Regions from separate parts of the Nitratireductor thuwali genome, predicted to be linked through region 2. Evidence: predicted binding sites of a transcription regulator. Region 2 holds the regulator's gene; each other region holds the start of a gene.

Region 1 (9,716 bases), 3.8 Mb from region 2:
TGACACTGCTCGTCACCGTCGATCCGCCCGGCCTCGCCCCGCTTTTCCTGGCGCTGACGGCGGGTATGAACCGCTCTGAGCGCAATCAGGTCGCCGTCCGGGCGAGCCTTATCGGTCTCACCATTCTGCTGGTGTTCGCCCTTGCCGGCGAAGCCATCCTCAAGGTCTTCGGCATCACGCTTCCGGCCTTCCGGGTCGCCGGCGGCCTGCTTCTGTTCTGGATCGCCTTCGAGATGATCTTCGAGCGCAGGCAGGAGCGCCACGAAAAGAGCGCGGAACGCGCCGTTACACGCGACATGATCCGCAACATAGCCGCCTTCCCGCTCGCCATACCCCTCATCGCCGGCCCCGGCGCCATCTCGGCTTCGGTGCTGCTGTCGGGAAGTTTCGCCGGACCGGCGGACCGCGCCGCCCTTGCCCTGATCATCGCTTCGGTGATCGCGCTGACCTATATCGTCTTCGTACTGGCCGAGCGCATCGACGGCTTCCTGGGCGAGACCGGCCGCTCCATCCTGACGCGCCTCCTGGGCGTGATGCTCGCCGCGCTCGCCGTCCAGTTCGTCTCCGACGGCGTCAAGCACCTGTTCGGCATCGCCGGCTGACCTTGGGTGCCGGAGAAAAACCGGCTGCCGGAGCCTCGCCTGTCCTCTTGGCGGAGCATGATCTTTTCCAAAAACCGGTGTCCACTTTCCGGGATCATGCTCAAACATGGAGCATCGCAATACGGCAGCCGCCTCAGCCGGCGACCGGCGCCATCAGCTGCAGTTCCGGCGGCGCATCGAGATCGATGCCGGCCGAATACTCCTCGCGATGGTGGAAGGGCACGTTCACCCTCCTTAGGCCCTGAGCCTCGATCCAGGCGAACATGCGCTCGTAATGGGCAAAAACGTCGCCGTCGGCCGCACCATGCCAGGCCGTCGCGAGCCGCGTCTGCGGCAATTCGACATGCTCGATCCCGTCGCCGGTCGCGGCATCCGCCAGCGCCGGCGGCAAGGCCGCAAGGTAGCGGAAGCCGCCTTCGATGTCGTTCCATGAGATGCCGATCACGCCGCCGCGCTTCCGGCCGGGGTCAAGCCGGTGCAGAAGCTGCGCCATCTCGCCGATTACGGGCTTAACCCGGCCCTCTGCGGCGTCCCGATAGCTGCCCTGCCAGATCTTGCCGGCAAGCCTCTGCGGCTCGCGCCAGACCAGCTCGAACTCTCCATCGCTTCCCATCGAATGCCGATCCGTCTCCACGGCCCGCGGCCGCACAGTTCAGGGCGATCAAAAGGGGATTTCGTCGTCCATGTCGCGGGAATAGCCGCCGCCGGCATTGTCCGTCGGGCTCGACTGGCCGAAATCGGAGCCGCGCCCGGCGCCTTGGCCGACCTGGCCGCCATAATTGCCCTGGCTTTCGCCGCCCTGGCTGCGCGTGTCCAGCATCTGTAATTCGCCGCGGAACTTCTGCAGCACGATTTCCGTCGTATAACGGTCCTGTCCCTGCTGATCGGTCCATTTGCGGGTCTGCAGCTGGCCCTCGATGTAAACCTTCGCACCCTTCTTCAGATACTGTTCGGCCACCTTGGCCAAGTTGTCGTTGAAGATGACCACATTGTGCCACTCGGTGCGCTCGCGGCGCTCTCCCGACTGGCGGTCGCGCCATGTCTCGGACGTGGCGATGCGCAGGTTGGCTACCGGGTCGCCGGAATTCAGCCGGCGGATTTCAGGATCTGCGCCCAGATTCCCAACCAGAATTACCTTGTTCACACTGCCCGCCATGGGATCACTCCACTCGTCCGAAATTGAAAAACGCACATCAATGGCCGCGGAGCCGGCTTCCCGGCCGTCCGCCACATCTTGGCTTCGTTGACAATAGCCTATGGTGCGGGTGGGCGCGCCACCTCACCTTGCACGGCACGTCATAGTCCACAGCTCATTTGTTCTCTCTATGTTCTACACTACGGATGCGCCTCGCGCAACCCGGCAGCCGCCTTTCGCCAGACAAGCGTCCCGCTCCGCAGGCCGGATGGAGAATGAGGCTCAAGCCCATTCCGGGAGCTCCGGGCAGAGCCGGAAGCTCCGGGCAGACATGAATCAGGCCCTGCCGCCATCTGTCCGGGGCGCGCAGGGCCTTCCTGGGACTTTACCCGTGCCGGGAGCGTTTTACCGGCATTCTCCGGGACCCGAAGGCCCGGTTCGTTCAGGTTGGATTTTCATGTGGCAGCCGCTCGCCTGGAAGATGCCGGCAACTCTCGGGGAACTGCCGGTCCGGCCGATTTGCCTCAGCCGCATTCCCTGCCGCCTAAGCCGGCAAGGGGTTCCTCCGGCGCGCAGCCGTGGCTCCAGCTAGAGCCTGGAGCCCGTGGAACAGTCAGGTGGATTCATGTCTCCCTCCTGGTTTCCTTGCGCGTTGCACCGAAGAGACATTGGCGATCCCTGGGGATTCTACCTGTTTCTCCCGATGCGCAGCTAATGTGCGCAGTCTCGATCCGGCCGTCAAGATGTGGGCCTGGCCGTTCATCAAAAGTGATCGAAGCGCCGGGCTGGAGCTCGAATTGTCAGGAGACCGTTCGGCCTTTGTTCTTTTTCGCTTGCAGGCGCGGCCCAAAAGCATAAAACGGACCTTGCGCGGATGCGGCTGCGCCATCGACAATGTCGCGTGGTTTCCTACATGTAGCCGAGCCGGCCCGCGCCGGACACTGGCACAGAGCAAGACAAGGCGGCGACGGGGCATGCCCGACCACAAATCCATTTCCATTCGCGGCGCCCGCGAACACAATCTCAAGAATGTCGATCTCGACCTCCCCCGCGAGAAGCTGATCGTCATGACCGGCCTGTCCGGCTCCGGCAAGTCGTCGCTCGCCTTCGACACCATCTACGCCGAGGGCCAGCGCCGCTATGTGGAAAGCCTGTCGGCCTATGCCCGGCAGTTCCTGGAGATGATGCAGAAGCCGGATGTCGACCAGATCGACGGGCTCTCGCCGGCGATCTCCATCGAGCAGAAGACGACGTCGAAGAACCCGCGCTCCACCGTCGGCACGGTCACCGAAATCTACGACTATATGCGCCTGCTGTTCGCCCGCGTCGGCGTGCCCTACTCGCCGGCCACGGGCCTTCCCATCGAGAGCCAGACGATCAGCCAGATGGTCGACCGCGTGCTGGCGCTTGAGGAAGGCACGCGCCTCTACATCCTGTCGCCCATCGTGCGCGGGCGTAAGGGCGAGTACCGCAAGGAACTGGCCGAACTGCAGAAGAAGGGCTTCCAGCGCGTCAAGATCGACGGCGCCTTCTACGAGATCGGCGACGCTCCCGCCCTCGACAAGAAATACAAGCACGACATCGATGTGGTGGTCGACCGCATCGTCGTGCGCCCGGACATGGCCACGCGTCTGGCCGATTCGCTGGAGACCTGCCTGGCGCTTTCGGAGGGCCTGGCCGTGGCCGAATTTGCCGACAGGCCCCTTCCCGAGCACGAAACGGCGGAAGGCGGTTCCGCCAACAAATCCAAGAACGAAACGCATGAGCGCATGCTGTTTTCGGAAAAATTCGCCTGCCCCGTGTCGGGCTTCACCATTTCCGAAATCGAGCCCCGGCTTTTCTCCTTCAACAACCCGGCCGGCGCCTGCCCCGCCTGCGACGGGCTGGGCAGCCAGCGCGCCATCGATCCCGATCTTGTCGTGCCGGACGAGAACATTGTCCTGCGCGAGGGGGCGATCGCGCCTTGGGCGAAATCGACCTCGCCTTATTATCTGCAGACGCTGGAAGCCCTCGGCCGCGAATACGGCTTCAAGGTCGGCCAGCGCTGGAGGGACCTCGGCCAGGAGGCGCGGGACGCGATCCTGCACGGCACCGGCACGAGGAAGATCGATTTCGACTATGACGACGGGCTGCGCAGCTACCGCACGACCAAGCCTTTCGAAGGCGTAGTGACGAACCTGCAGCGCCGCTGGAAGGAGACCGAATCGGCCTGGATGCGCGAGGAGATCGAGCGCTACATGTCGGCCCACCCCTGCCCCGCCTGCGGCGGCCACCGGCTGAAGCCGGAAGCGCTGGCGGTCAAGGTCGGCGGCCGGCATATCGGCGAAGTCACCGCCATGTCGATCAGGGCCGCCAATAGCTGGTTCGAAGCGCTCCCGCAGAGCCTGAACGACAAGCACAACGAGATCGCCGCGCGCATTCTCAAGGAGATCCGCGAGCGCCTGCGCTTCCTCAACGATGTCGGCCTCGACTATCTGACGCTGTCGCGCAATTCCGGCACGCTGTCGGGCGGCGAGAGCCAGCGCATCCGCCTCGCCTCGCAGATCGGCTCCGGTCTCACCGGGGTGCTTTACGTGCTGGACGAGCCGTCCATCGGCCTGCACCAGCGCGACAACGACCGGCTTCTGGCGACGCTGCGCCACTTGCGCGACTTGGGCAACACGGTGATCGTCGTCGAGCACGACGAGGATGCCATCCTGACGGCAGACTATGTGGTCGATATGGGCCCCGCCGCCGGCGTTCATGGCGGCAGGATCATCGCCGAGGGCGCGCCGGCCGACATCATGGCCAATCCCGCCTCGCTCACCGGCCGCTATCTGACCGGCGACATGGCCATCCCGATGCCCTCCGCCACCCGCGAGATCTCAAAAAAACGGCGGGTCCGGGTCGTCGGCGCCCGCGCCAACAATCTGAAGAACGTCACCGCCGACATCCCGCTCGGCACATTCACCTGCGTCACCGGCGTTTCCGGCGGCGGCAAGTCGACATTCCTCATCGAAACGCTCTACAAGGCGGCCTCGCGCCGCATCATGGGCTCGCGCGAGCATCCTGCCGAGCACGACCGGGTCGAAGGGCTGGAGCATCTGGACAAGGTCATCGACATCGACCAGTCCCCCATCGGCCGCACGCCGCGCTCCAACCCCGCCACCTATACGGGCGCCTTCACGCCGATCCGCGACTGGTTCGCCGGCCTGCCGGAGGCCAAGGCGCGCGGCTACCAGCCCGGCCGCTTCTCCTTCAACGTCAAGGGCGGCCGCTGCGAGGCCTGCCAGGGCGACGGCGTCATAAAGATCGAGATGCACTTCCTGCCCGACGTCTATGTCACCTGCGACGTCTGCCACGGCAAGCGCTACAACCGCGAGACCCTGGACGTCACCTTCAAGGGCAAGTCCATCGCCGATGTCCTCGAAATGACCGTCGACGAAGGCGTCGAGTTCTTCTCCGCCGTCCCCGCCGTGCGCGACAAGCTCGTAACGCTCGCCCGCGTCGGCCTCGGCTACATCCACATCGGCCAGCAGGCCACCACGCTGTCGGGCGGCGAGGCCCAGCGCATCAAGCTTTCCAAGGAACTCTCCAAACGCGCCACCGGCAAGACGCTCTACATCCTCGACGAGCCGACGACAGGCTTGCATTTCCACGACGTAGCAAAACTTCTTGAAGTCCTCCACGAGCTCGTCGACCAGGGCAACACGGTCGTCGTCATCGAGCACAATCTCGAAGTCATCAAGACCGCCGACTGGATCCTCGACCTCGGCCCCGAAGGCGGCGACGGCGGCGGCGAACTCGTGGCGGAGGGCTCCATCGACGACGTGATGGCCGAGGAGCGCAGCTATACGGGGCAGTTCCTGCGCGAGCTCCTGGAGCGCCGGCCGGGGCGGAAAAGAGAGGCGGCGGAGTAGGTTTTCCTGCACAACGGCAGCGGGGCGTTATGGCAAAGAAACTCGGACTTTGCGAGTGTGGCTCAGGTAAAGCCTTTACGAGTTGCCACGGGCACTATCTGGCGAATATCGACCTTATGTCGCCAAGCAAACGGTCATTAGAAAGAATCGCCAACAACGAGAGCTTTCAGCAAGCAATAGCAGCCGGTCGGCGGCGTGAGTACGGATGCGGCAGCCCGATGCATACTTGGGTACGGGATGGCGTGCGGCATGTTGGAGTTGGACGAACCGTGTTCAAATCAAGTGGATGGGCGAGTTTTGGCGACTTCCTCCTTTCATATGTGTGGCTGAAGTTCGGAAAAGAGTTCTGGGCGGAACAACAGGCGCTTCCCCGCAAGGGGGGAGATAGGGGCTGCGCTGTCCGTGCCAAACTTGAGCACGGGAGGTTGGCGGGGAGGGTGATGCAGGGCCTATCTCCCCCCTTTGCGGGGGAGATAGCAAAATCATCTTAGCGGAGCTAAGTGTTAGATTTTGCAAGAGGGGGGATCGGGCGCGGGCCGTCGCGACCAACGGTCATCACCGCTTCCCCGCAGCCGCCAGGATCTCCATGCACACGCCATCAAGATTGCGCACCACGTCGTCGTTCCAGAACCGCAGCACCGTAAATCCGCTGCGGCGGAAATGCGCGTCGCGCCTTGCATCCGACGCCGATTGCGCATGCTGCCCGCCATCCACCTCGACGATCAGCTTCAGGCTGAAGCAGACGAAATCGAGGATGTAGCCATCGAGCGGATATTGCCTGCGAAAGGTCAGCCCCTCGAGCCGGTCGCGGCGCAGCGCCTGCCAGAGCAGGTTTTCCGCTTTGGTTGCGTCCTTGCGCATAGTCCGGGCGCGGCTGCGGTGGATGTCCGGCGGTTGGTAGCGCATCGGTTTCCAAGGTCCCCCTCAATCCCCCCTCTGGCGATTTCTAACACTTAGCCTCCGCTTTGCTCCAGCTAAGATGTTGAAATCGCTTTCTCCCCCGCAATGGGGGGAGATATCGCCGGCATCGGCCTCGCTGCTAGTCGCCAAGGTCCGCGATTTGCGGAGACGACGGCGCAAGGCGCCTATCTCCCCCTTTGCGGGGGAGAAAGCAAAATCAACATCTTGGCGAAGCCAAGTGTTAGATTTTGCCAGAGGGGGGATCAGCGCTGCCTTGAATCCATGAGAGGGAATCGCCCGCAACCGCGTGGATTGAATCCGCGACCTCCAAAAGAACTTGGCCTCCTATCTGATTGTCTTCACTGCACTTGGAATCTTTTCTCAAAAATTTCTCGCCCATTTTATCCACCCCCTCCCCGCCCCGAGCGATAATCCCCGCCACCTGCACGAAAGGAGGCGGCCATGGACGGAACTGCGGCAATCGAGCGAAATCGCGTGGCGCTGAAGCGCATCGTCGCATCGCTCGTCGCCATGGCCGGGCCGGTCGTGGGGCCTCATTCCGAAGCGCGAGCCGGTCCTGAGCTTGTCGAAGGGGAGCCTCGGACCCTGCCCCGCCATCTCTGGCGCGCCATATTGCGCCTGCTGCGTCCGGCCGAAGCCGCCGCCCGGCGGCTGATCATCGCGGCCGCGCGGGGTCTTGTCGTCTCCCTGCCGCCCCCGCGCAAGGCGAAGCCGAAGCCCGCGAGCTCGGCGCCGCTGCTGCGCAGTCTCGGCCTCGCCGTAATGATGTCGCCCGCCGATCGCGCCCGCGCCGCCGCGGCAGCCAGGCGGGCGGCCGCTCCCGCCCGTCAGCGCGCCTTGAGCCTGCCGCTCTTCGACCCGCTGCGCCATCGACCGCGCCCTGAGCTTGTCGAAGGGGCCAAAGGATCGAAGGGCCAGAATGCGCCCGCGCGCGCCGTCCCGCGCATCCTGTTTCCCGGCCTCGCCGAGCCCTCTCCCCTCCCGCCGCCGCCATCCCGCGACGATCCGGTAAGCGCTGCGCGTCTCGGCCGGCGCCTGGCGGCAATTGCCGCGGCCCTCGACGATCTGCCGGGCCAGGCCGCGCGCTTCGCCCGCTGGAAGGCGCGCCGCGATCTGGGGCTCACGCGCCGCATCTCGCCGCTCAGGCCCGGCCGCCCGACCGGTCGCCGGCTACCCCGCTTCGACCCCTCCGCCCGCCGCCCGCGCAAAATCCGCGAGGTCGACGAAATCCTGGCGCACGCCCATTCGCTGGCCCTCTACGCACTGGAGAGCCCCGACACGTCATGAGGCGGGCAGCGCGAACGCGCAGGATCATCCCCCCTCTGGCAAATTCCAAGGACTTAGCGTTGCTAAGCCCAGGAATTTGCTTTCTCCCCCGCAGCGGGGGGAGATAAAGCCGGCATCGACCTCGCCGCCAATCTCCCACGTTCGAGTTTGGCGCGGAAGGATCAGCGCGCGCTATCTCCCCCCTTTGCGGGGGAGAAAGCAAAATCAACATCTTGGCGAAGCCAAGTGGTAGATTTTGCAAGAGGGGATCGGGCCGTGCGCCCCACGGCGACCGCTGCTGTCAGGAGCCGACGCGTCCCGGGTGGACAAAGCACTGCGGCGGCCGCATCTTCGGCGCGTAATTTTGAGGAGCGATGACATGCAATCTGGCACCATCCGCGCCGGCATCGGCGGCTGGACCTTCGAGCCCTGGGAAGGCACCTTCTATCCCGACGACCTGCCGAAGAAGCGGCAGCTCGAATATGCCAGCAGGCAGATGCCGACGATCGAGGTGAACGGGACCTATTATGGCTCGCAGAAGCCTGCCGTCTATGCCAAATGGGCAAGCGAGACGCCCGACGATTTCGTTTTCTCGCTGAAGGGAAACCGCTTCGTCACCAACCGCAAGGTCCTTTCGGAGGCTGCCGAATCGCTGGAGAAGTTCCTGGGCTCCGGCATCACCGAAATGGGTCGGAAGCTGGGCCCGCTGGTCTGGCAGTTCGCGCCCACCAAGAAGTTCGACCCGGAGGATTTCGAGGGTTTTCTCAAGCTTCTGCCTTCGAGCCGGGATGGCATCGCCCTGCGGCACGTGCTGGAGGTCCGCCACTCTTCCTTCGTCGTGCCGGAATTCGCCGCGCTTGCCCGCAAGTACCGGGCCGCGATCTGTTACGCGCATCACTTCGAATATCCCGAGATCGCCGACGTCACGGCCGATTTCGTCTATGCGCGGCTGCAGCGCGGCCAGGACGACATACCCACGGCCTATACGCCGGCGGACATGGACGCCTGGGCCGACCGTGCCAGAACATGGGCACAGGGCGGCATGCCGGGCGATCTGCCGCTGGCGGACGAGACCACCGGGATCGAAAAGCGCCCGCGCGATGTCTTCGTCTATTTCATTCACGAAGGAAAGATCCGCGCGCCCCACGCCGCGCGCGCCTTCATGGAGCGCGTCACAAGCGCCTGAGGCTTACCTTGCCGCCTTGCGCTTGCCTTGATGGATCGTGGCGAGCACGGCATCGGCGGCCAGTTCGCCGGAGGGCTTCGGCGTTGCGAGCGCGGCGGCAACCTGGGCGAAGCCCTCGCGCTGCGCAGCCCGCATCGGCGTGTCCTCCCACAATTGCCCGATCTGCCGTGCCAGGTAGGATGGCCGCACGAACTGGTCGAAATATTCCGGCACCACCGGCCAGCCGGCGATCAGATTGGGCAGCGAGGCGGACCAGACCGTGATCATCGATATCAGCATGCGTGCGAGCGGATCGGTCTTGTAGCAGCTGATGAAGGGCACGCGCGCCAGCGCCAGCTCCAGCGCGACCGTTCCCGAACAGGCAAGCGCTGCGTCCGCGCCGGCAAAGGCGCGCCATTTGCGTTCCGGCTCCAGGATGATCTCCGGCCTGACCGCCCAGTCTTCGGTCGCCTTCTCGACGATGGACGCGACATGCGGCACCGTCGGCAGGAGAACGTCGAAGCGGTGGCCGGCCCCGTGCAGTTCGGCAACGGCCTTGCCGAATGGCTCGATCAGCCGCTGGACCTCTCCCCGGCGCGAGCCGGGCAGCACCAGCAGCGTCTTGCGGCTGGGCGACGGCTTTTCCTTGCGCGTGAGCTGCTCATGGGCGGCGGCCAGTATGTTTTCGTCGGCGTTCAGCCGATGTCCGACATAGCTTCCTGCCGGCC
Region 2 (9,716 bases):
GTCGTGATCGTCGACGACCACGGCGTGCATATAGGTGGGCGAGCCGTCGGAACGCAGGATGATGAAGTCGTCCAGGTCCTTGTTGGGAAAGCGTACCTCGCCCTGCACCTTGTCGTGGATGACGGTGTCGCCCTCGCGCGGCGCCTTGATGCGGATGACCGGCTTGACGTCCTGCGGCGCTTCCGAGGGCGCCTGATCGCGCCATGTGCCGTCATAGCGGGGCGGGCGGCCCTCCGCGCGCGCCTTTTCGCGCATGGCCTCCAGCTCGGCCTGCGAGGCGTAGCAGTAATAGGCCTCGCCCTTCTCCAGAAGTTCGAGGGCCACCTCGCGATGGCGGTCGCCGCGCTCGAACTGCGAGACGGGCTCCCCATCCCACAGCAGGCCCAGCCATGACAGACCGTCGAGTATCGCCGCCGTGGCGGCCTCCGTCGAGCGCTGCCGGTCGGTGTCCTCTATGCGCAGGAGCATCTTGCCGCCGGTATGTCTGGCGTAGAGCCAGTTGAAGAGCGCCGTGCGCGCGCCGCCGATGTGGAGATAGCCGGTGGGCGAGGGGGCGAAGCGGGTGATGACGGGACGGGACATGCTGGTTCCTGAATGTTCGGGTTGCGGCGCGGCTGTGGCCGTCGCGGCTGGAAATCGGCTGCCCGTCATGTAGCATAGGCCGCTTGGGGTGCAAGCCTGCGGGGTGTTCGGGCGTGGCGGACGACAAGGCGGCAGCGGCGGACAGCGAGCGCGGATTGTTCCTGCCGGGAACCGCGCGTCCGCTCGCGCCGCCGGCGCCCGTGCCGGCAGACATGCCCGAACAGCGGCCACAGCTGCCGGCCTTCATTGCCTTCTGGCGGGGGGTTCCCACCGCGATCTCGCGGGACGCGGCGCGCGGCGGGACGTTCCTGTGCCTGCCCGTTCTTCTGGGCGCGGGCGTGGCGGCCTATTTCGCGCTGCCGTGGGAGCCTGAAGCACTGCCGCTGGTGCTCTCGTTATGCCTGCTTCTGGCCGTCACGTTCCTTTCCCGCGATCGTCGCATCCTGCCGTTCATCAGCGGCGCGGTCCTGCTGATCCTGGCCGGCGCCTTGCTGGGCAAGCTCGAAACCTGGCGCTCTTCGACGCCGATGATGGGATCGGACGTGACCACCAGGATCACCGGGCGGCTGGTGAGCCTGGAGCACCAGGCAAGCGGGCGCCTGCGGCTGACGATCGACATTGTGGCGACCGAGCGGCCCCGACTGCGCTATCCGCCCGCCCGCGTGCGGCTAAGCGCCCGCGCGGTGCCGGAGGGCCTTGCCGCCGGCGACGGCATCACCGGGCTTGCCAGCCTGATGAGCCCTTCCGGGCCGGTCCGCCCCGGCGCCTATGACTTTTCCTTCTCAAGCTATTTCAACGGGATAGGAGCGGTCGGCTTCTTCCTGTCCAACCCCGAGCGGGCGGCGGTGGCGGCGGATGACGGCGTGACCGCGGGGCCGGCGCGCTGGCTGCAGGCGGCGCGGGAAGGGCTCGCGGCACGTATCAGGCATGCGGTTCCCGGCGCCGAAGGGCAGGTGGCAGCCGCCATGATCGTCGGTATGCGCGCCGGCATACCGGAGCCTATAAACGAATGGCTGCGGCGCTCCGGTCTTGCCCACATCCTGGCGATATCCGGGCTCCATATGGCTCTGGTGGCCGCTACCGTGATGGCAATGGCGCGGGCGGGCGCGGCCCTCTTCCCGCAATTTGCGCAACGCGTGCCGGTGAAGAAATACGCCGCCGGCGCGGCGCTCGCATTCTGCACGCTCTATCTGTTCTTCTCGGGCTCGGCAGTGGCCGCCCAGCGCAGCTACATCATGCTCGCGGTGATGCTGGCGGCGCTGCTGTTCGATCGCGCCGCCATTACCATGCGCAATCTGGCCATCGCCGCGCTGATCATCATCATCATCTCGCCGCACGAGGTGGTCGGTCCGAGCTTCCAGATGTCGTTCGCCGCCACAGCGGCGCTCATTGCCGCCTATGCCGGCTGGACCGACTGGCGCATGGGCCGGCGGGAACGCGGCCGCGTGCCGCCAGCAGGCCTGGCGCGCAACCTGTTGCGCACAGTGCTCGTTTTCGCCGCAGGGCTCGCAGCGACGTCCGTGATCGCGGGATTGGCGACGACGCTGTTCGGCGCGTGGCATTTCCAGCGCGCTTCGCCGCTGGCACTGCCGGCCAATCTGGCCGCCATGCCGCTTGTCTCGCTTGTGGCGATGCCCGCGGCGGTTCTTGCGATCTTCGCGATGCCCTTCGGCCTCGACGGGTTCTTCCTGTCGATCATGGGACGCGCCATAGCGGCGGTCATCGCCATCGCCGAATGGATATCCGACAGATCCCCCATCGATGCCGTCGGCCTGATGCCGCTTCCGGCGTTTCTGCTGCTGACGGTGGCCTTCGTCGTGGCCGTCCTGTCGACCACGCGCGCAAGGCTGCTGGCCGCGCCGCTGGCGGTCGTCGGCTTCGGGCTTCTTGTCGCGCGCGAGCTGCCCGCCGTGCTGATAAGCGAGGATGGCCGGCTGATGGGGGTGAGGACGGCCGATGGCGGCCTGGCGGTCAACCGCGCCCGGCCCAACGGTTTCACGATGGACGATTGGACCCGTGCCCTGAATGCCAAGATGGTGGTCAAGCCGCTGGTTGCCGGCAAGACCGCTGCGCCCGAGATGAAATCCCGCCAGTTTTCCTGCGTCAACGGGCTCTGTCTTATAGATAACCCGGCTGGGCATCTTATTGCCCACGCCGAGAATGCCGCAGCGGCAAAGCCAGTCTGTGAAACAGCATCCCTAATCGTCGTCGACGACGCAACGGCTTCAAATCTGTGCTCCGGGAGCAAGGCACTCGTCTTCACCAAGCGCGACCTCGCGCTCAGGGGAAGTGCGGCGGTCTGGCTGGCGGGTCCCGGCGAAGCGAGGACCGAATTCGCCCAGGCGATCAGCCAGCCCTATCGGCCCTGGCACACGCAGCGGCAATATTGGCGCGCCGCCCGCGGCCTTCCGCCTTACCGGCGCAAGACAGGCCAGGATCAGTAGCGCCGGATCAGCCCGATAAGCTTGCCCTGAACCTTTACCCGGTCGGGACCGAAGATGCGCGTCTCATAGGCGGGGTTGGCCGCCTCCAGCGCGATCGAGGCGCCCTTGCGGCGGAAGCGCTTGAGGGTCGCCTCCTCCTCGTCGACCAAGGCGACGACGATTTCGCCCGGATTGGCCGTCTGCGTCTCGCGGATGATCACCGTGTCGCCGTCGAAAATGCCGGCCTCGATCATCGAGTCGCCTTTGACCTCGAGCGCGTAGTGTTCGCCGCCCGTCAACATGTCCGGCGGGACGCCGATGGAATGCGTCTGGTGCTGAATGGCCTCGATAGGCACGCCGGCGGCGATCCGGCCCATGACAGGCACGGAGATTACACTGACGTCGTCGTCATTGCTCGCCGAGGGCTTCGGCCGCGAAGATGCGGCGGGCCTGCCAAGGCTGCCCTGGATCACGCTGGGCGAGAACCTGCGCTGGGCGTTGAGTCCCGGAGCGATGGAATCGGGAAGGCGCAGCACCTCCAGCGCCCGGGCGCGGTTCGGCAGGCGGCGGATGAAGCCGCGCTCCTCCAGCGCCGTGATCAGGCGGTGGATGCCCGATTTGGAAGCAAGATCCAGCGCCTCCTTCATCTCGTCGAAGGAGGGCGGAATGCCGGTCTCCTTCAACCGCTCGTGAATGAAGAGCAGCAACTCGTGCTGTTTGCGCGTCAGCATTGTTCCAACCTCGGGAATCAGAAAAACAAAACCAGAACAGACCGTATCTGTTCCATTTGTGTTCCGCAATACCCAAAATACAGGCAGGATTATCGCAGCATCAGCACGCGGCAGCGCTCTCCGGCCGCGCTCGCCGGGGCGCCGGGTTCGCGGATGATAAGGGCGTTGGAGGCGGCCAGGGTCGACAGCATCGACGAATCCTGCACATCGAAGGGCGAGGCCATCAGCCCGTCCTGCCCGGAAATGACCGAGGCGCGCACGTAGTCCTGGCGATGGTCGTTGGCCTTCATCGGTTGGGCAAGAATGGCCGAGCGCAGTTCGGGCAGATAGGTGCGGCCGGAAAACCGGGCGACCAGCGGCCTCAGGAACAGATGCGAACACACGAAGGTCGAGACCGGATTGCCGGGCAGTCCCAGAACCCGCGTTCCGCCGAACCGGCCGAACATCAGCGGCTTTCCAGGTCGCATCGCGATCTTCCAGAAGGCGAGCTCCATGCCTTCGCCGACAAGCACCTCGCGCACCAGATCGTGCTCTCCCACCGAGGCGCCGCCGAGCGTGACGATGATGTCGGCCGCCTCGCCCAGCGCGGCCCGTATGGCGCCGGCGATGGCGGCGCGATCGTCGCCGACGATGCCAAGATCAACGATTTCGGCGCCGTCCGCACGCGCGAGCGCCGCCACGGACAGATTGTTGGATGCCACGATCTGGTCGGGGCCGGGCTCGGTTCCCGGCGGCACGAGTTCGTCGCCCGTGGCGACGATGGCGATCCGCGGACGGCGCACGACCGGCAGGCGGCCATAACCTGCGGCTCCGGCCAGCGAGAGGGCGGCGGGATCGAGGACGCGGCCGGCATCGAGGAGAACGTCGCCTTGCTCGAAATCAAGCCCGGCGCGCCGGATATGGCGGCCGGGCTCCACGCTCTCCCGTGCCTCAACGACATCGCCGTCGGCCTCGGCGTTCTCCTGGATGAGGATTGCATCGGCGCCCTGCGGCATCGGCGCCCCGGTAAAGATGCGCACCGCCTCGCCGGGACCGAGCCTGCCCGCATAGCGCTTGCCGGCGGCGGAAGCTCCGATCAGGCGCAGGCGGGCCGGTGGGTTTGCCAGGTCGGCAGCACGCACCGCATAGCCGTCCATGGCGGAGGCATCGAAGGGAGGCTGGGTGCGCCGCGCGCTCAGCGCCGAAGCCAGGACCCGCCCGGCGGCGGCCGCTATCGGCACGTCCTCGCTGTCCAGCGCGCGCACGCCGTCGAGCATGCGGTCGAGCGCCTCGTCAACCGGCAGGAGCGCCATCGGACCCTTGCTCCCGCCGCCATTCCCCGGATTTTCCGCCGGTCTTGCTGACCAGCCGCACATCGGTGATTTCCATGGATTTGTCGAGCGCCTTGGCCATGTCGTAGATGGTCAGGCAGGCTATGGAGACCGCCGTCAGCGCCTCCATTTCCACGCCCGTCTTTCCGCTTACGCGCACGGTGGCGGTAACGCGCAGCCCGGGCAGCGCCTCGTCCGGAACGATGTCGACCACGACCTGGTTGAGCGCCAGCGGGTGGCACAGGGGGATCAGCTCGTGGGTCTTCTTGGCGGCCATGATGCCGGCGATGCGGGCTGTGGCGATCACGTCGCCCTTCTTGGCGTTGCCCACCAGGATGGCTTCCAGCGTCGCCGGGCTCATCGACACCGCGCCTTCGGCAACGGCTACGCGTACGGTCTCCGCCTTCGCGCCGACGTCGACCATGCGGGCTTCGCCGCCGGTTCCCAGATGCGTAAGCCTTTCACTCTCGCCTGCCATTATTCGGCAGCCTGCGTGCCCGTCTCGCGGCCCAGAAGCGCCCGCGTGGCGGCGGCGACGTCGTTGTGGCGCATGAGGCTTTCGCCGACGAGGAAGGTTCCGATGCCGGCCTTAAGAAGCCGCAGGCAATCCTCATGGGTGAAGATGCCGCTTTCGCCGACGATCAGGCGGTCGTCCGGGACCATGGGTGCAAGGCGCTCGGAAGTTTCAAGCGCGGTCTCAAAGGTCCGCAGGTTGCGGTTGTTGATGCCGATCAGCGGCGAATCCAGGCGAAGCGCGCGCTCGAGCTCCGGTTCGTCGTGAACCTCGATCAGGACATCCATGCCAAGCGCGAAAGCGGTCTCCTCAAGTGCCTTCGCCTCGTCGTCGGCAACGCTCGCCATGATGACAAGAATTGCGTCGGCGCCCCAGGAGCGGGCCTCGTAGACCTGGTAAGGCTCGAACATGAAGTCCTTGCGCAGCACCGGCAGGCCGCAGGCCGCGCGTGCGGCGGTCAGGAATTCTGGCGCGCCCTGAAAGGAAGGTGCGTCCGTAAGGATCGAAAGACAGGCCGCGCCGCCCGCCTCATAGGCCCTGGCCAGGGCGGGCGGATCGAAATCGGCCCGGATGAGCCCCTTTGAGGGGCTGGCCTTCTTGACCTCGGCGATCAGCGCGAGACCGCCGGCCGCGCGCCGGGTCCGCAGGGCTTCGAAGAAGCCGCGCGCAGGGGCGGCATCGCGTGCGCGCGCCTTGATCTCGTTCTCCGGCACCGCCGCCTTGGCCGCGGCGATCTCGCCGCGCTTATAGGCCTCGATCTTGCGCAGAATATCGACCATGGCCCTACCTTACGCCCGCCGGTTGGAGATTTCGACCAGCTTTTCCAGCCTTGCCAGCGCCGAGCCGCTGTCGATCGACCGGGCGGCCAGTTGCACACCTTCCGTGATGCTGCCCGCCTTGCCGGCCACCACCAGGGCGCCGCCGGCGTTGAGAACAGCGATGTCGCGGTAGGCGTTCTGCGCGCCTTCCAGCACGGCCCGCAGCGCCCGGGCGTTGTGCTGTGCATCGCCGCCCCTGATCTCGTCGATCGAGACGCGCGCAAGCCCCGCTTCCTCCGGCGTCAGTTCGAAGCAGCGCACGAGACCGTCCTCGAGGGCGGCAATCTGGGTCGTGCCCGTGGTCGACATCTCGTCGAGGCCGTCGCCGTGCACCACCCACGCTCTTTCGGCGCCCTGCTGCTTGAGCACATGGGCCAGCGGCTCGACCCACTCTTCGGCGAACACGCCGACGAGCTGGCGCTTGACGCTGGCCGGATTGGAAAGCGGGCCGAGCAGATTGAAGATCGTTCGCGTGCCCAGCTCCACCCGCATCGGGCCGACATGGCGCATGGCCGAATGGTGGGCCGGCGCGAACATGAAGCCGAGGCCGGCCTCGCGCACGCAGGCGGAGATCGCCTCGGGCCCGATCTCGATATTGACCCCGAGGGCAGCCAGACTGTCGGCCGCGCCCGAACGCGAGGAAAGCGCACGATTGCCGTGCTTGGCCACGGGAACGCCCGCGCCGGCCACGATGAAGGCGGCGCAGGTCGACACGTTGTAGGTCCCCGAGGAGTCGCCCCCGGTGCCGACGATGTCGACGGCGCCTTCCGGCGCATCGACCGGCAGCATCTTCGCCCGCATTGTCTCTACGGCGCCGCTTATTTCGTCCACGGTCTCGCCGCGCACCCTCAGCGCCATGAGGAAGCCGCCGATCTGGCTCGGCGTGGCTTCGCCCGACATGATGATGTCGAACGCATCCCGCGCTTCCTCGAAGCTCAGCGACCTGCCGGCGGCAACGGTCGCGATATGTGCTTTCAGATCCGCCATCGGACGATCAGAAGCTGAGCGCTTGCTGGATGGCGCCCTGGTTCACCGTCACGCCATGTTCGGCCTGAAGGCGGGTGACGAGTTGGTTGACCAGATCGTTGGACAGGTTCTGCTGCACGGATCGCGCCAGATCGTCCGGCAAAGCATCCGCCGACGCGGTGGCGGGCGCAAAGACCTCCGTTACCTTGAACAGGAACTGACCGTCGCCGGCAGGATTGTCGAAGATGCCCGTTTCGCCCTGAGCGACCGAGAAGACGGCGGCCACGCCGTCCCGTCCGATGGTCGCATCGTTCGCCTGGCGTTTGAGCCCGCGCCGGACCTCCTTCTGCAGGCCGAGCTCGGAAGCGATCTCATCCAGCGACTTTCCCGCCTGCACCTCTTCCTGGAGTTCGCGGGCGCGTGCCGTCAGCTTTTCGCGGGCCCGCTCATCCTTCCAGTCGGCCACGACCTTCTCGCGCACCTCGTCCAGCGAACGGTCGCGGGCCGGAACGACATCGGCGACCTCGTAGAACAGGAAACCGTTGGATCCCAGATTGAGCGGCGGGTTCTCGACGCCTTCCTCGGTGTCGAAGGCCGCCGAAATGAGGTCGCTCGAAGCGGGCAAGTCGCGGATGATCTCGCCGTCGGGATTCTGGCCGGTACGGTCGACCGCCTCGACGGTCTCCATTTCCAGCTTGAGGCTGGCGGCGGCTTCCTGCATCGACTGGCCGCCCGCCCGTGCGTCTTCATAGGCGTCGTAGGTGTCCAGCAGGACCCGGCTCGCTTCGTCCAGCGCCAGCTCCTGCCGGATCTCTTCGGAGACTTCCTCCAGCGGCACGGCCCTTTCGGGCAGCACCTCCACCACGCGGACGAGCGCCGGACCGAAGGGACTGTCGATCACGTCGCTGGTGTTTCCCTCCTCGACCGAATAGACCGCCTCGGCAATGGCCTCGTCGGCGATCGCCTCGCGGGTCATCTCCTCGAAGCGCACGTCCGAAGCCGGCGCGCCGCTCATCGACAACAGATCGTCAAAGCTCGATCCGGTCCTGAGGGCCTCGCGCGCGGTCTCGGCCTCCTCCCGGGTGGAATAGGTGATCTTGTCGAAGGTCCGCCGCTCGGCGGTCGTGTATCGGTCCTTGTTCTCCTCGTAGTAGGAGCGGACCTGTTCGTCGGAAATCACCGACGGGTCGGCTATGTCCTCGGGCTCGAGCTTCACATAATTGATCTGGCGGTACTCGGGCGCCGCATAGCGCTCCTTGTTTTCCTCGAACCAGCTCTGGAGCTCTTCCCCGGTCGGCTCCTCGATGGGCTCGACCAGGCTGCGCGGCAGCGCCACATATTCGATGGTACGGTCTTCGCCGCGATAAAGGGCGATGCTCTCGAGCAGCGTCTGCGGCGCCGAGATGCCGCCCGAAACGGCATCCACGATCTGCTGCCTGACGGCGGCCTGTTCGCGCTGCCTGAGATACTCCTCCGGCCGGACGCCGGACTGGCTGAGCACGAATTCGAACTGACGACGGTCGAAGCGCCCGCTGGCGTTCTGGAAAGCGGGGTTCGAAGCCACGAACTCGGCGACCTTCTGCTGGGAAACGCCGAGATTCATCTCGCTGGCCGTTTCCTCCAGTGCCGCACCTGCCGCCAGCTCGGCCAATACCTGGTTGTCGAGGCCGAAGGCGACGGCCTGCTCGCGCGTCACCCGCGTTCCAAGCTGTTGGGATATCTGCGCGATCTGACGGTCGTAGGCCAGCCGGAACTCCTGGGCCGATACCGACGTGTCGCCGGCGGTCACGACGGTTTGATTGGCATCGGAGAACATCTGCCCGGAAATGCCCCAAACGGCGAAACTCATGACCAAAAGAACAAGCAGGAGCTTGGCGATCCAGGTGGTGGCTGCGTGTCGGAGGCTTTCAAGCATGCTGGTTCCGATGTCTTTCCGGTTGAACTTAAACAACGACCAATGGGCATAACGCCCCCGCGCGCCACTGTCGATTGCTTTGTGGCCGTATTTTGGTAGTGAACAGGTCGAAGGTCCACCAGATCGAACGGAACGCCATGACCCCCGACATCCGCCCCCTGATCGCCGGAAACTGGAAAATGCACGGAACGCGTTCTTCCCTGAGCGAGCTGAAGGCCATGGCCGAGGGCTTCGCGCAATACGCAGGAAATGCCGACGGGCTGATCTGCCCGCCGGCGACCCTGCTTCACGAGGCGGCGGCGACGGTGCGGGGGCTGGCGTTCTCGATCGGCGGCCAGGATTGTCATGCCGAGGAAAAGGGCGCTCACACCGGCGACATTTCCGCCGAAATGCTCGCCGACTGCGGCGCTGCCCATGTCATCGTCGGCCACTCGGAACGCCGGACCGACCACGGCGA
Region 3 (9,716 bases), 1.9 Mb from region 2:
GCGGTCGTCACCCCCGGCATCCGGCCCGCTGGAGCGGTCGCCGGTGATCAGAAACGCGTGCTGACGCCGGCCGATGCCGTTCGCGCCGGCGCGAGCCATCTCGTGGTTGCCCGCCCCATCGTCGCCGCGCCCGACCGCAGGGCAGCCGCCCTTGCCATCCTTGAAGAAATGAACGGGGCCGCAAAGGCCTGATCCACCTCTGGGAGGAACGCGTAATGACTAAAGCCTACTGGATCGCCCATGTCGATGTCCGCGACGCCGAGCGCTACAAGGACTACGTCGCCACCGCCAAACCGGCCTTCGAGCGGCACGGTGCCAAGTTCCTCGCGCGTGGCGGAGCCTATGAGGCGATGGAAGGCCGGGGCCGCGGACGCAATGTCGTCATAGAGTTCCCGTCCCTGCAGGCCGCGAAGGACTGCTACCATTCGGCTGAGTACCAGGCGGCCAAAGCGATCCGGCAGGAAGTCGCGGACGCTGAAATGATCATTGTCGAGGGCTATGACGGCTGAGGGGCCGATCGTTTGTACACTGTCTTTGTGTTGCATTGCAGCATGGGCATGGTACTCTCCACGCGAGGTCGCAGTGAACGCGCGTTCCGCGTTCCGCCCGGTGGCCGTGGAAAATTGAACAGGCGATGTATTATCAGCTATATGAATTTCATCATGCGGCGATCCAGCCTGCCCGCGCCTACGCAGACGCCATAAGGCTGTTCTACTCGAACCCCTTCAATCCCGCCGCCAGCACCGCCTGGGGCCGCTCGATCGCGGCCACGGCAGAAATGTTCGAGCGCACCACGCGCCGCTACGGAAAACCGGACTTCGGCATCGAGACGACCGCTGTCGACGGCAGGCAGGTAGGCGTTCGCGAGCGTGTCGTATGGCAAAAGCCGTTCTGCAGGCTTATCCATTTCGAGCGCGATCTGCCGGCGGGTTCGGACCCCGGCACCAGGCTCCTGGTGGTCGCGCCGATGTCGGGCCATTACGCCACCCTGCTTCGCGGCACCGTCGAAGCCATGTTGCCCCACGCCGACGTCTACATCACCGACTGGACTGATGCCCGCATGGTGCCGCTGTCCGACGGGCGGTTCGATCTCGACGACTATATCGATTACATCATCGACATGTTCGCGCTGCTGGGGCCCCAGGCCAGCGTCATGGCGGTCTGCCAGCCATCGGTGCCGGTGTTGGCGGCGATCGCGCTGATGGAAGGCCGGGGGGACAAGAACCTTCCCGCCTCGATGATCCTGATGGGCGGCCCTATCGATACCCGCCGCAATCCAACCGCAGTGAACCAGCTGGCCGAGGAGCGAGGCATCGACTGGTTTCGCGAGAACGTCATCATGCAGGTTCCGTGGCCCAATCCGGGCTTCATGCGCGAAGTCTATCCGGGTTTTCTGCAGCTTTCGGGCTTCATGAGCATGAACCTCGACCGGCACATCATCGCGCACAAGGAATTCTTCATGCACCTGGTGAAGAACGACGGCGATTCGGCTGAGAAGCACCGCGACTTCTACGACGAGTATCTGGCGGTGATGGACCTGACGGCCGAATTCTATCTGCAGACGGTGGATACGGTGTTTGTCAAGCACGCCCTGCCCAGGGGCAAGATGATGCACCGGGAAGAGCCGGTCGAGCCAGCCGCCATCTCGAAGGTTGCTCTTCTGACGATCGAAGGCGAGAAGGACGACATCTCCGGGCTCGGCCAGACCCAAGCCGCACACGATCTGTGCGTCAACATTCCTCAGTCCCGCCGCAGCCACTATGTTCAGCCTTCGGTCGGGCACTACGGCGTGTTCAACGGCTCGCGTTTCCGGGCGCAGATCGTGCCGCGGATCGTGGATTTCGTGGCAAGCACCGCCGCCACCGGCGGCAAGGCGCAGGCTCGCCCGAAACGCAGCAGGTCTCCACGCACCTGATTCGCCGCCTCCGAAGGGCTGGCCCGGAAGACTGTTGCGGCTTTGCAGATGCCTGCACCCGGCAGGCTATAGCAATTTGGCAACATGAGCAGCCAATCGCGAGCCATTCAGCAACGTTCAAGTGGACGCATAAAAAAACGAATTGACAGCCCCCAGGCTTGCTCCGTTAACATCACATTAATGAAAATAAATAAAGTGGGAGCGGCGCAATGGCTGCTGGGCGGGCGGTTCGCGGGACCGCAATGGGGCTGTTTGTTGCCATTGGCATGGCAGCGGGCCAAGCGGGCGCAACGGGATTGATGGCGACGGGCGGCTACACCTCCCAGCCCATCGGGCATTATGAATTCTGCAAAAAATGGCCGCGGGAGTGCGCTCAGCGCCCGACTGACAACGGGCCTGAGCATATGAGTAGCGGTTTGATGCGGCGCCTTGCTTCCGTCAACCGGTCGGTCAACGGATCGGTCAAGCCACTGAACGACGTCGACATCTACGGCGTCAACGAGCTCTGGACCTATCCCGCCAAAGGCATTGGCGACTGCGAAGACTTCGTTCTCGAGAAGCGCCGGCGCCTCAGCGCCACAGGCATATCCCTTGCGAACCTTCTCATCACCGTCGTGCGCAAACGGGATGGCGAAGGCCATGCCGTCCTGACAGTGCGGACCGATGAAGGCGACTATATCCTCGATAATCTGAACAACGATGTGAAGCTGTGGAGCCACACCAGCTACCGCTACCTGAAGCGCCAGGCGAGCAACCACACCGGCCGCTGGGTCACATTGCGCGGCGAGAACAACCTTCTTGTGGGCGCAGTGCAGCAGTAATCCGGCTCCAGAAGGCCGTGCATCTGACTTGCGAACGAAGGACTGCCTTCTTCTGTTTCCGCATATGCGGAAGATGCCATTTCGCGAAACGATGCGTAGAGCGTCCTTGTGTAGCGCTCGAATGGACGCACAACGCTCTGACGACCTGATTTCATGCACTTCCGGAAAACCGATTCAACTTCCCGAAATAGCTCCATGGGATCAGGAAAGGCGTTCTGCCGCGGGCTGGGCAAAGACGGCTGCAAAGCTGCCCTGCCGATCCATCACTCCCTCCAGCGCCGCCCCGGACGGCAGGCGGCCCTTAATGCGCCTCACGCCGCATTTGCCAGCCGCTGCCCGGCCACACGATAAGAAATGGCCTCGGCCAGATGAATTCGGCCGACGTGCTCGGCGCCTTCGAGATCAGCCAGCGTTCGCGCAACCTTCAGGATGCGGTGGTATGCACGGGCGGAAAGGGCCAGTTTCTCGCTGGCTTCGCTCAAGAGCGCCGCGCCGGCGGGATCCGGTTTTGCGATGTCCTCGATCATGGCCGCTGAGCAGCGCGCATTTGTCGTCCAGGCTGGCAGGCCCAGTGCGGTGAAGCGCTCCCGCTGCGCATCGCGCGCCGCCGCCACACGCAACGCCACCGTCGCACTGTCTTCCGCCTTTTCGCGGCGGATCAGGTCTCCGGCGCTGACCGCCGGCACTTCGATGCGCAGGTCGATCCGGTCAAGCAGTGGCCCAGAGATACGCGCCTGGTAGTCGGCCTGGCAGCGTGGACCGCGTGCACAGCTATGTCCCGCTTCCCCGGCCATGCCGCAGCGGCAGGGGTTCATCGCAGCCACGAGCTGTATTTGCGCCGGATAGCTGACCCGATGGTTGGCGCGGGCGATCACGCATTCGCCGCTTTCCAGCGGCTGCCGCAGGGAATCCAGCACCTGCGGTGCGAACTCCGGCAACTCGTCGAGAAACAGAACGCCGTGGTGGGACAGCGATGCTTCGCCCGGTCTTGCCCGCAGCCCCCCGCCCACCATCGCTGCCATGGAAGCCGAGTGGTGCGGAGCCCGAAATGGCCTGCGATCGGAAAGCCGCCCGTCCGCAAGTTCGCCGGCGATGGATGAGACCATGGAAACCTCGAGGAGTTCCCTGGGCGAAAGCGGCGGCAGGATCGACGGCAGCCTTTGCGCAAGCATCGATTTGCCCGCGCCCGGCGGCCCGATCATCAGCAGGTTGTGGCCACCGGCGGCGGCGACCTCGAGCGCGCGTTTGGCGCTTTCCTGGCCCTTTATGTCGGCCAGATCCGGCAGATCGCCCAACGCGGGCTGCATGGCGGTTTCGGGGCGGCCCATGACCTGGGTGCCGCGAAAGTGATTGGCGAGCGCGATCAGGCTGCGCGGCGCCAGAATGTCGATATCCGCGCCGGCCCACGCCGCCTCCGGACCGCAATCATGCGGGCAGATCAGCCCCCGCCCCATCGCGTTTGCGCCGATCGCGGCAGGCAGGACCCCGGCCACGCGGGCGACTGTGCCGTCGAGCCCCAGTTCGCCCAATACGACATAGCCGCTCAAGGCATCGCCGGGCACTGCCCCGAGCGCAGCCATCAGCCCAAGCGCGATAGGAAGATCATAATGGCTTCCTTCCTTGGGCAGATCGGCTGGCGCCAGATTGACCGTCACCTTCTTGGGCGGCATCGAAAGTCCGGAGGCATGGAGCGCCGCCTGCACTCGTTCGCGGCTTTCCGCCACCGCCTTGTCGCCCAGGCCCACGATATGCATGCCCATTTTGCCGGGCGCCACCATCACCTGGACATCGACGGGCACCGCCTCGATCCCCTGGAACGCAATCGTCCGCACGCGCGAAACCATAATCCGCCACCCCCTGCCCCGCAGCTTGCCGTGCCGGCTCTTCCGCGCCGGGCCCGGAGCGGCGGCGCGTGCCAGTTCCCAAACACAAGCACAGATTGCAGGACGTGGCAAGAACATTCAGGGAACAAGTTGCATGGCCGGGTTGCAGAACGGTTGCGACAGGTTGCAGGCGCGGAACATCCGGCCCCGGCTGCGTCTGGTTCGTGTCTACACCGCGCCGCGCCGCGTCTCCACCGCGTCCCAAAAGAGCGCCGCCACGTCGGCGCCGCCGAACCTTTGCACCTCGCGCACGCCCGTGGGCGAGGTCACGTTGATTTCCGTGAGGTAGCCGCCGATGACGTCGATGCCGACAAGCACGAAGCCGCGCTCGCGCAGCGCGGGGCCGATGCGCGCGCATATCTCGCGCTCGCGCGCCGTGATGTCGGCCGGTTCCGCCCGTCCGCCCACATGCATGTTGGAGCGCGAATCATGTTCCGCCGGCACCCGATTGATGGCTCCCACCGGCTCGCCCTCGATGAGCAGGATGCGCTTGTCGCCGTCGCGCACTTCTTTCAGGTAGCGCTGCACGATGAACGGTTCCCGGAAGGTCTGGATGAACAGTTCAAGCAGGGCCGCCAGGTTGCGGTCCGCTTCCTGAAGATGAAAGATGCCGGCGCCGCCATTCCCGTAGAGCGGCTTTACGATGATGTCGCCGTGCTCTTTGCGGAAGGTGTCAACTTCTCTCGGATCACGGGTGATCAGCGTATCCGGCATCAGGTCGCAGAACTCGGTGACGAAGATCTTCTCCGGGCTGTTGCGTACCCATGCTGGGTCGTTGACCACGAGGGTTCCGGGATGAACGCGGTCCAGGATATGTGTTGTCGTGATGTAGTGCATGTCGAAGGGCGGGTCCTGACGGAGCAACACCACATCCATCTCGGACAGGTCGGTGCGCACGGCCTTGCCCAGCGTGAAATGGTTGCCGGCTTCGTCGCGCACCTGAAGCGGCTCCAGCATTGCAAACGCCTTGTCGCCCACCTGCGAGAGCCGGTCCGGCGTGTAGTGGAAAAGCTGGTGCCCGCGCTTCTGCGCCTCCAGCGCCAGCGCGAAGCTCGTATCGCCGGCGATCGAAACACTTGAGATATGGTCCATCTGAAAGGCGGTTTTCAGCGGCATCGGTGGAGGTTCTCCATGCGCGTTCAGGAAAGGCCGGCAGATGACGCCGGGCCCGTCCGGCTGTCAAGCGGGCATCATTCTCGGGGCCGGCGGCGTTGTGCACACGAAAATGTTATCTTCGATACGCTTCGTAAACGTTTGATCTTCATCCTCCGCCCCAAACGGCCTTGAAATCACAGGGAAATAACATGAAGACCCCGCTGGCACACGGGTTGACGGCAGGCCTTTCGGGCGAGGAGACGAGCCTGACGGATCCCTTGACGGGGCTCGGCAACACGCATCGCTTTTTCGACAAGGTCAATCGCCTGATTGCCGATCGCGCCGACGACCCGGCACCGTTTGCCATCGGTGTGCTGGATCTCGATGGCTTCAAGCCCATCAACGATCTGTTTGGGCGCACGGCAGGCGACGAGATACTGCAGCAGGTGGCCATGCGCCTGCGCGCCGCGATGGACGAGCATTCGACGGTGACCCGCATCGGTGCCGACGAGTTCGCCTTTCTTTATCCCATGGTCTTCAGCGAGGAGGCGGCCGCCGATCGCGCGAAGATGCTGATCGAGATCCTCTCGGCGCCCTACGACGTTGGCCACCGCACCGCACGCCTTTCTGCTTCGGCCGGCTGCTCGCTCTTCTACACGGAGGAGGAGACCACAGACCTTCTCCTGTCAAAGGCCGAGACGGCTCTTTACCAGGCAAAGCGCTCCGGCCGCGGTGTCGTGGTCGTCTACACCCGCGAGATGGAAGAGGCCGCCAAGCGCGTGACCCGCATCGAACAGGCACTGAGGCGGGCTGTCGCGGCCGGCGATGTGGAGGCTCATTTCCAGCCCATCGTCGACCTCGAAACCCGCCGCACGGTCGGCTTTGAAACGCTGGCTCGCTGGACGGACCACGATCTCGGCTCCATCTCGCCGGCGACCTTCATTCCGATCGCCGAAGAGCGCGGCATCATAGGCCCGCTCTCGCAACTTCTCTTGCGCAAGGCGACCGAGGCGGCACGCGACTGGCCGGAGCAACTGTTCCTGTCGTTCAATCTGTCGCCCTCGCAACTGGTGGACCACAATACCGGCCTGCAGATACTGGCGATACTGGAGCGCACGGGCTTCAACCCGCGCCGGCTGGAAATCGAAATCACCGAAACCGGCCTGATGTCCGATCCGGCATCGGCGGAGAAGATCGTCGAAGACCTGCGGCGCATGGGCATCCGCATCTCCTTGGACGATTTCGGTACCGGCCAATCAAGTCTGGGCCGCCTGCGCGACTTCAAGTTCGATAAGCTCAAGATCGACCGCGCCTTCGTCTCCTCCATTCTCAACGACCGGCCTTCCGAGCACATCATTCGCGCCATCCTCGCCATGTGCGAAGGGCTCGGCATGGACGTCGTTGCCGAAGGCATCGAGGAGGAAGCGCAGGCCGAAAGGCTGATCCAGTTCGGCTGCACTGGCGGGCAGGGTTATCTTTTTGGCAGACCCAAGGACGCCGAGGCGACATTGGGTTTTCTGCGATCGCGCCCCGGCGCGCAGTTGCGCAAGGTGGCCGGGTAGAGGCGATCTGCTGCGGCGGAATGCCCTGGATCAACACCACTCTTGACTGTATCTGGATACGGACGGGCCAACGAACCGGCTTTCCGGGTCCGCCCGTTGCGCTAGATATCGGGGCCTTGCCGCCGGCCGGCGCAGCAATAATATTTTTTATTCGGGGAGTTGCCGCAGATGACAAACGGCCGTTTTGCAGATCTTGAGGGCGCATCGGTGCTCATTACCGGCGGAGGCTCCGGCATCGGCGCCGCGCTGACCGAGGGCTTCGTCGCCCAGGGGGCAAGGACGGCGTTCATCGACATCGACGCGGATGCCGGCCAGAGCCTGGTCGGCCGGTTAGGTGCGGCCCATGACAACGTCCCGCTGTTCCTGCACGCAGACCTGCGCGACGTGGAAGCGTTGCGTTCGTCCATCGCCCGGGCCGTGGAAAGCCACGGCCCCATCTCCGTGCTCGTCAACAATGCCGCGTGGGACGATCGGCATGAGATCGAGGACGTCACGCCCGAATACTGGGACAGGAACCAGGCGATCAATCTCCGCCATCAGTTCTTCGCAATCCAGGCGGTAACGCCTGACATGAAGAAGGCGGGTCGCGGCTCGATCGTCAATTTCACCTCCACCTCCTACATGATGAACCTTGGAACCCTGCCCGTCTATACGGCGGCCAAGGGGGGCGTGGTCGGGCTCACCAAGGGCCTCGCCGGCGCGTTGGGCCCGTACGGCATACGTGTCAACGCCATTGCGCCCGGCTGGGTGATGACGGAGCGTCAGAAGCAGCTATGGGTGACGGACGAGGGTTTGCAGGATACTTTGGAACAGCAATGCCTCAAGCGGCTCCTGCAACCTGAGGACATGGTGGGACCCTGCCTGTTCCTGGCATCCGGGGCATCCGCCGGCATGACGGCGCAGACCATGATCGTCGATGGAGGCATCCAATGAGCAGCACCGGCGTTTCCGTCCTTTGCGGTATCGCCTGCGAGCTTGGCGAAGGACCCGCTTACGATCCTGCGGCCGACACGCTTTTCTGGTTCGACATTCTGGGCCGGAAAATGATCGAGTTGCCGCTGGCCACGGGTGAGGCTCTCCAGCATGATCTGCCGGTCATGGCCAGCGCGCTCGCCATGGTCGACCACGCCCGCCAGCTCCTGGTGACCGAGACGGGCCTCCAGTTGCGCGACCGCAACACCGGCGATCTGACGATGCTTCAGGAAGTGGAAACCGACCGGCCGAACATGCGCTCCAACGATGCACGGGTGCATCCTTGTGGCGCGCTATGGCTAGGCACGATGGGAAAGGCGGCGGAAGAGGGGGCCGGCGCTATCTACTGGTTCTACAAGGGGGAATTGCGCTGTCTCTACCCGCGCATTACAATTCCCAACTCGATCTGCTTTTCGCCGGACGGCGCGATCGCCTTCTTTGCCGACACCCGCGAGAACCGCCTCTACCGCGTCGCCTGCGACCCGGAACTCGGCCTGCCGGTCGACGACCCGATCCTCACGATCGAAGGCAATGAAATGGCAGGAGGCATCGACGGTTCGGTGGTCGATGCGGAAGGCACGCTCTGGAACGCCCGGTGGGGTGGCGGGCGCATCGATGCCTGGTCCTCGTCGGGCGAGTTCATCCGCAGCATCGACATGCCCGCAAGCCAGGTGACGTGCCCGGTTTTCATCGGCCATGATGCCAGCCGCATGGCTGTGACCAGTGCCCATGCGGGTTTGAGCGGCCAAGCGCGCGAGGCCGACTCCGATGCCGGCCGGACCTTCGTGCTTGAGCGGTCGTTCAATGGCCGCTTCGACCCGCCCGTCGTTCTATGAAACGATTCCAGGCAAAGTGGAAGCCGGCCTTCTGTCCGGGAACTTATTAAAAACAATCGGTTGGGTCATATCGGCGCTTCTGTGAAGCCGCCGGGAGCAAACTGGAGTGACGCCCGCCGGTCAGTGGGGGCGGTAGCGGATCGTTTCGAAACGTGCCGACAGCGCATCGTAGATGAGGAGACGGCCGAGCAACGGGTCACCGGTGCCGGTGATCAGCTTGATCGCCTCCATGGCCTCTAGCGCGCCCATGACGCCAGTGAGCGCTCCGACGATGCCTGCCTCCGCGCAAGATGGCACCAGGCCCGCTGGAGGGGCTTCGGGGAAGAGATCGCGGAAGGAAGGCAGGCGGGCGCCGTCCTTGTCGAGGGCAAAAGGCTTAAGCACGGTGATGGTGCCGTCGAATCGGCCCACAGCGGCAGTCACGAGCGGCTTTTCTGTCGCCGCGCAGGCGTCGGCCAGCGCATAGCGCGCCTCGAAATTGTCGGAGCCGTCGATCGCCAGGTCATACTGCGCGACCAGCGCTTCGGCGTTGCCGGCATCCAGACGCAGTTCATGCCCTTCGACATTCACATGCGGGTTCAGGCGGCCGATGGCCTCGCGCGCACTGCGCGTCTTGAGCGTGCCTATGGTCT

What was found. The regulator LexA, encoded in region 2, represses DNA repair genes until DNA is damaged. The targets are predictions, from matches to a motif close to TGTTCNNNNTGTGTTCNG.
Region 1: the regulator LexA is predicted to act here: its motif matches at 1,918-1,935, upstream of NTH_RS01080 (single-stranded DNA-binding protein).
Region 3: the regulator LexA is predicted to act here: its motif matches at 4,690-4,707, upstream of NTH_RS10410 (YifB family Mg chelatase-like AAA ATPase).

Annotation. Positions count from the first base shown of each region.
Region 1 is NZ_CP030941.1:227,365-237,080, forward strand. It holds gene NTH_RS01070 (MarC family protein) at 1-602, shown strand, start outside; gene NTH_RS01075 (GyrI-like domain-containing protein) at 736-1,215, opposite strand; gene NTH_RS01080 (single-stranded DNA-binding protein) at 1,264-1,758, opposite strand; gene uvrA (excinuclease ABC subunit UvrA) at 2,712-5,636, shown strand; gene NTH_RS01090 (endonuclease domain-containing protein) at 6,192-6,542, opposite strand; gene NTH_RS01095 (hypothetical protein) at 6,999-7,844, shown strand; gene NTH_RS01100 (DUF72 domain-containing protein) at 8,203-9,009, shown strand; gene lpxB (lipid-A-disaccharide synthase) at 9,013-9,716, opposite strand, start outside.
Region 2 is NZ_CP030941.1:4,026,013-4,035,728, forward strand. It holds gene gltX (glutamate--tRNA ligase) at 1-582, opposite strand, end outside; gene NTH_RS19520 (ComEC/Rec2 family competence protein) at 696-3,026, shown strand; gene lexA (transcriptional repressor LexA) at 3,020-3,736, opposite strand; gene glp (gephyrin-like molybdotransferase Glp) at 3,826-5,028, opposite strand; gene moaC (cyclic pyranopterin monophosphate synthase MoaC) at 5,009-5,524, opposite strand; gene trpC (indole-3-glycerol phosphate synthase TrpC) at 5,524-6,339, opposite strand; gene trpD (anthranilate phosphoribosyltransferase) at 6,349-7,365, opposite strand; gene NTH_RS19550 (SurA N-terminal domain-containing protein) at 7,373-9,259, opposite strand; gene tpiA (triose-phosphate isomerase) at 9,397-9,716, shown strand, end outside.
Region 3 is NZ_CP030941.1:2,148,134-2,157,849, forward strand. It holds gene pyrF (orotidine-5'-phosphate decarboxylase) at 1-192, shown strand, start outside; gene NTH_RS10395 (DUF1330 domain-containing protein) at 216-509, shown strand; gene NTH_RS10400 (polyhydroxyalkanoate depolymerase) at 635-1,915, shown strand; gene NTH_RS10405 (transglutaminase-like cysteine peptidase) at 2,125-2,736, shown strand; gene NTH_RS10410 (YifB family Mg chelatase-like AAA ATPase) at 3,048-4,580, opposite strand; gene gshB (glutathione synthase) at 4,788-5,735, opposite strand; gene NTH_RS10420 (putative bifunctional diguanylate cyclase/phosphodiesterase) at 5,924-7,276, shown strand; gene NTH_RS10425 (SDR family NAD(P)-dependent oxidoreductase) at 7,445-8,209, shown strand; gene NTH_RS10430 (SMP-30/gluconolactonase/LRE family protein) at 8,206-9,084, shown strand; gene NTH_RS10435 (molybdopterin-synthase adenylyltransferase MoeB) at 9,205-9,716, opposite strand, start outside.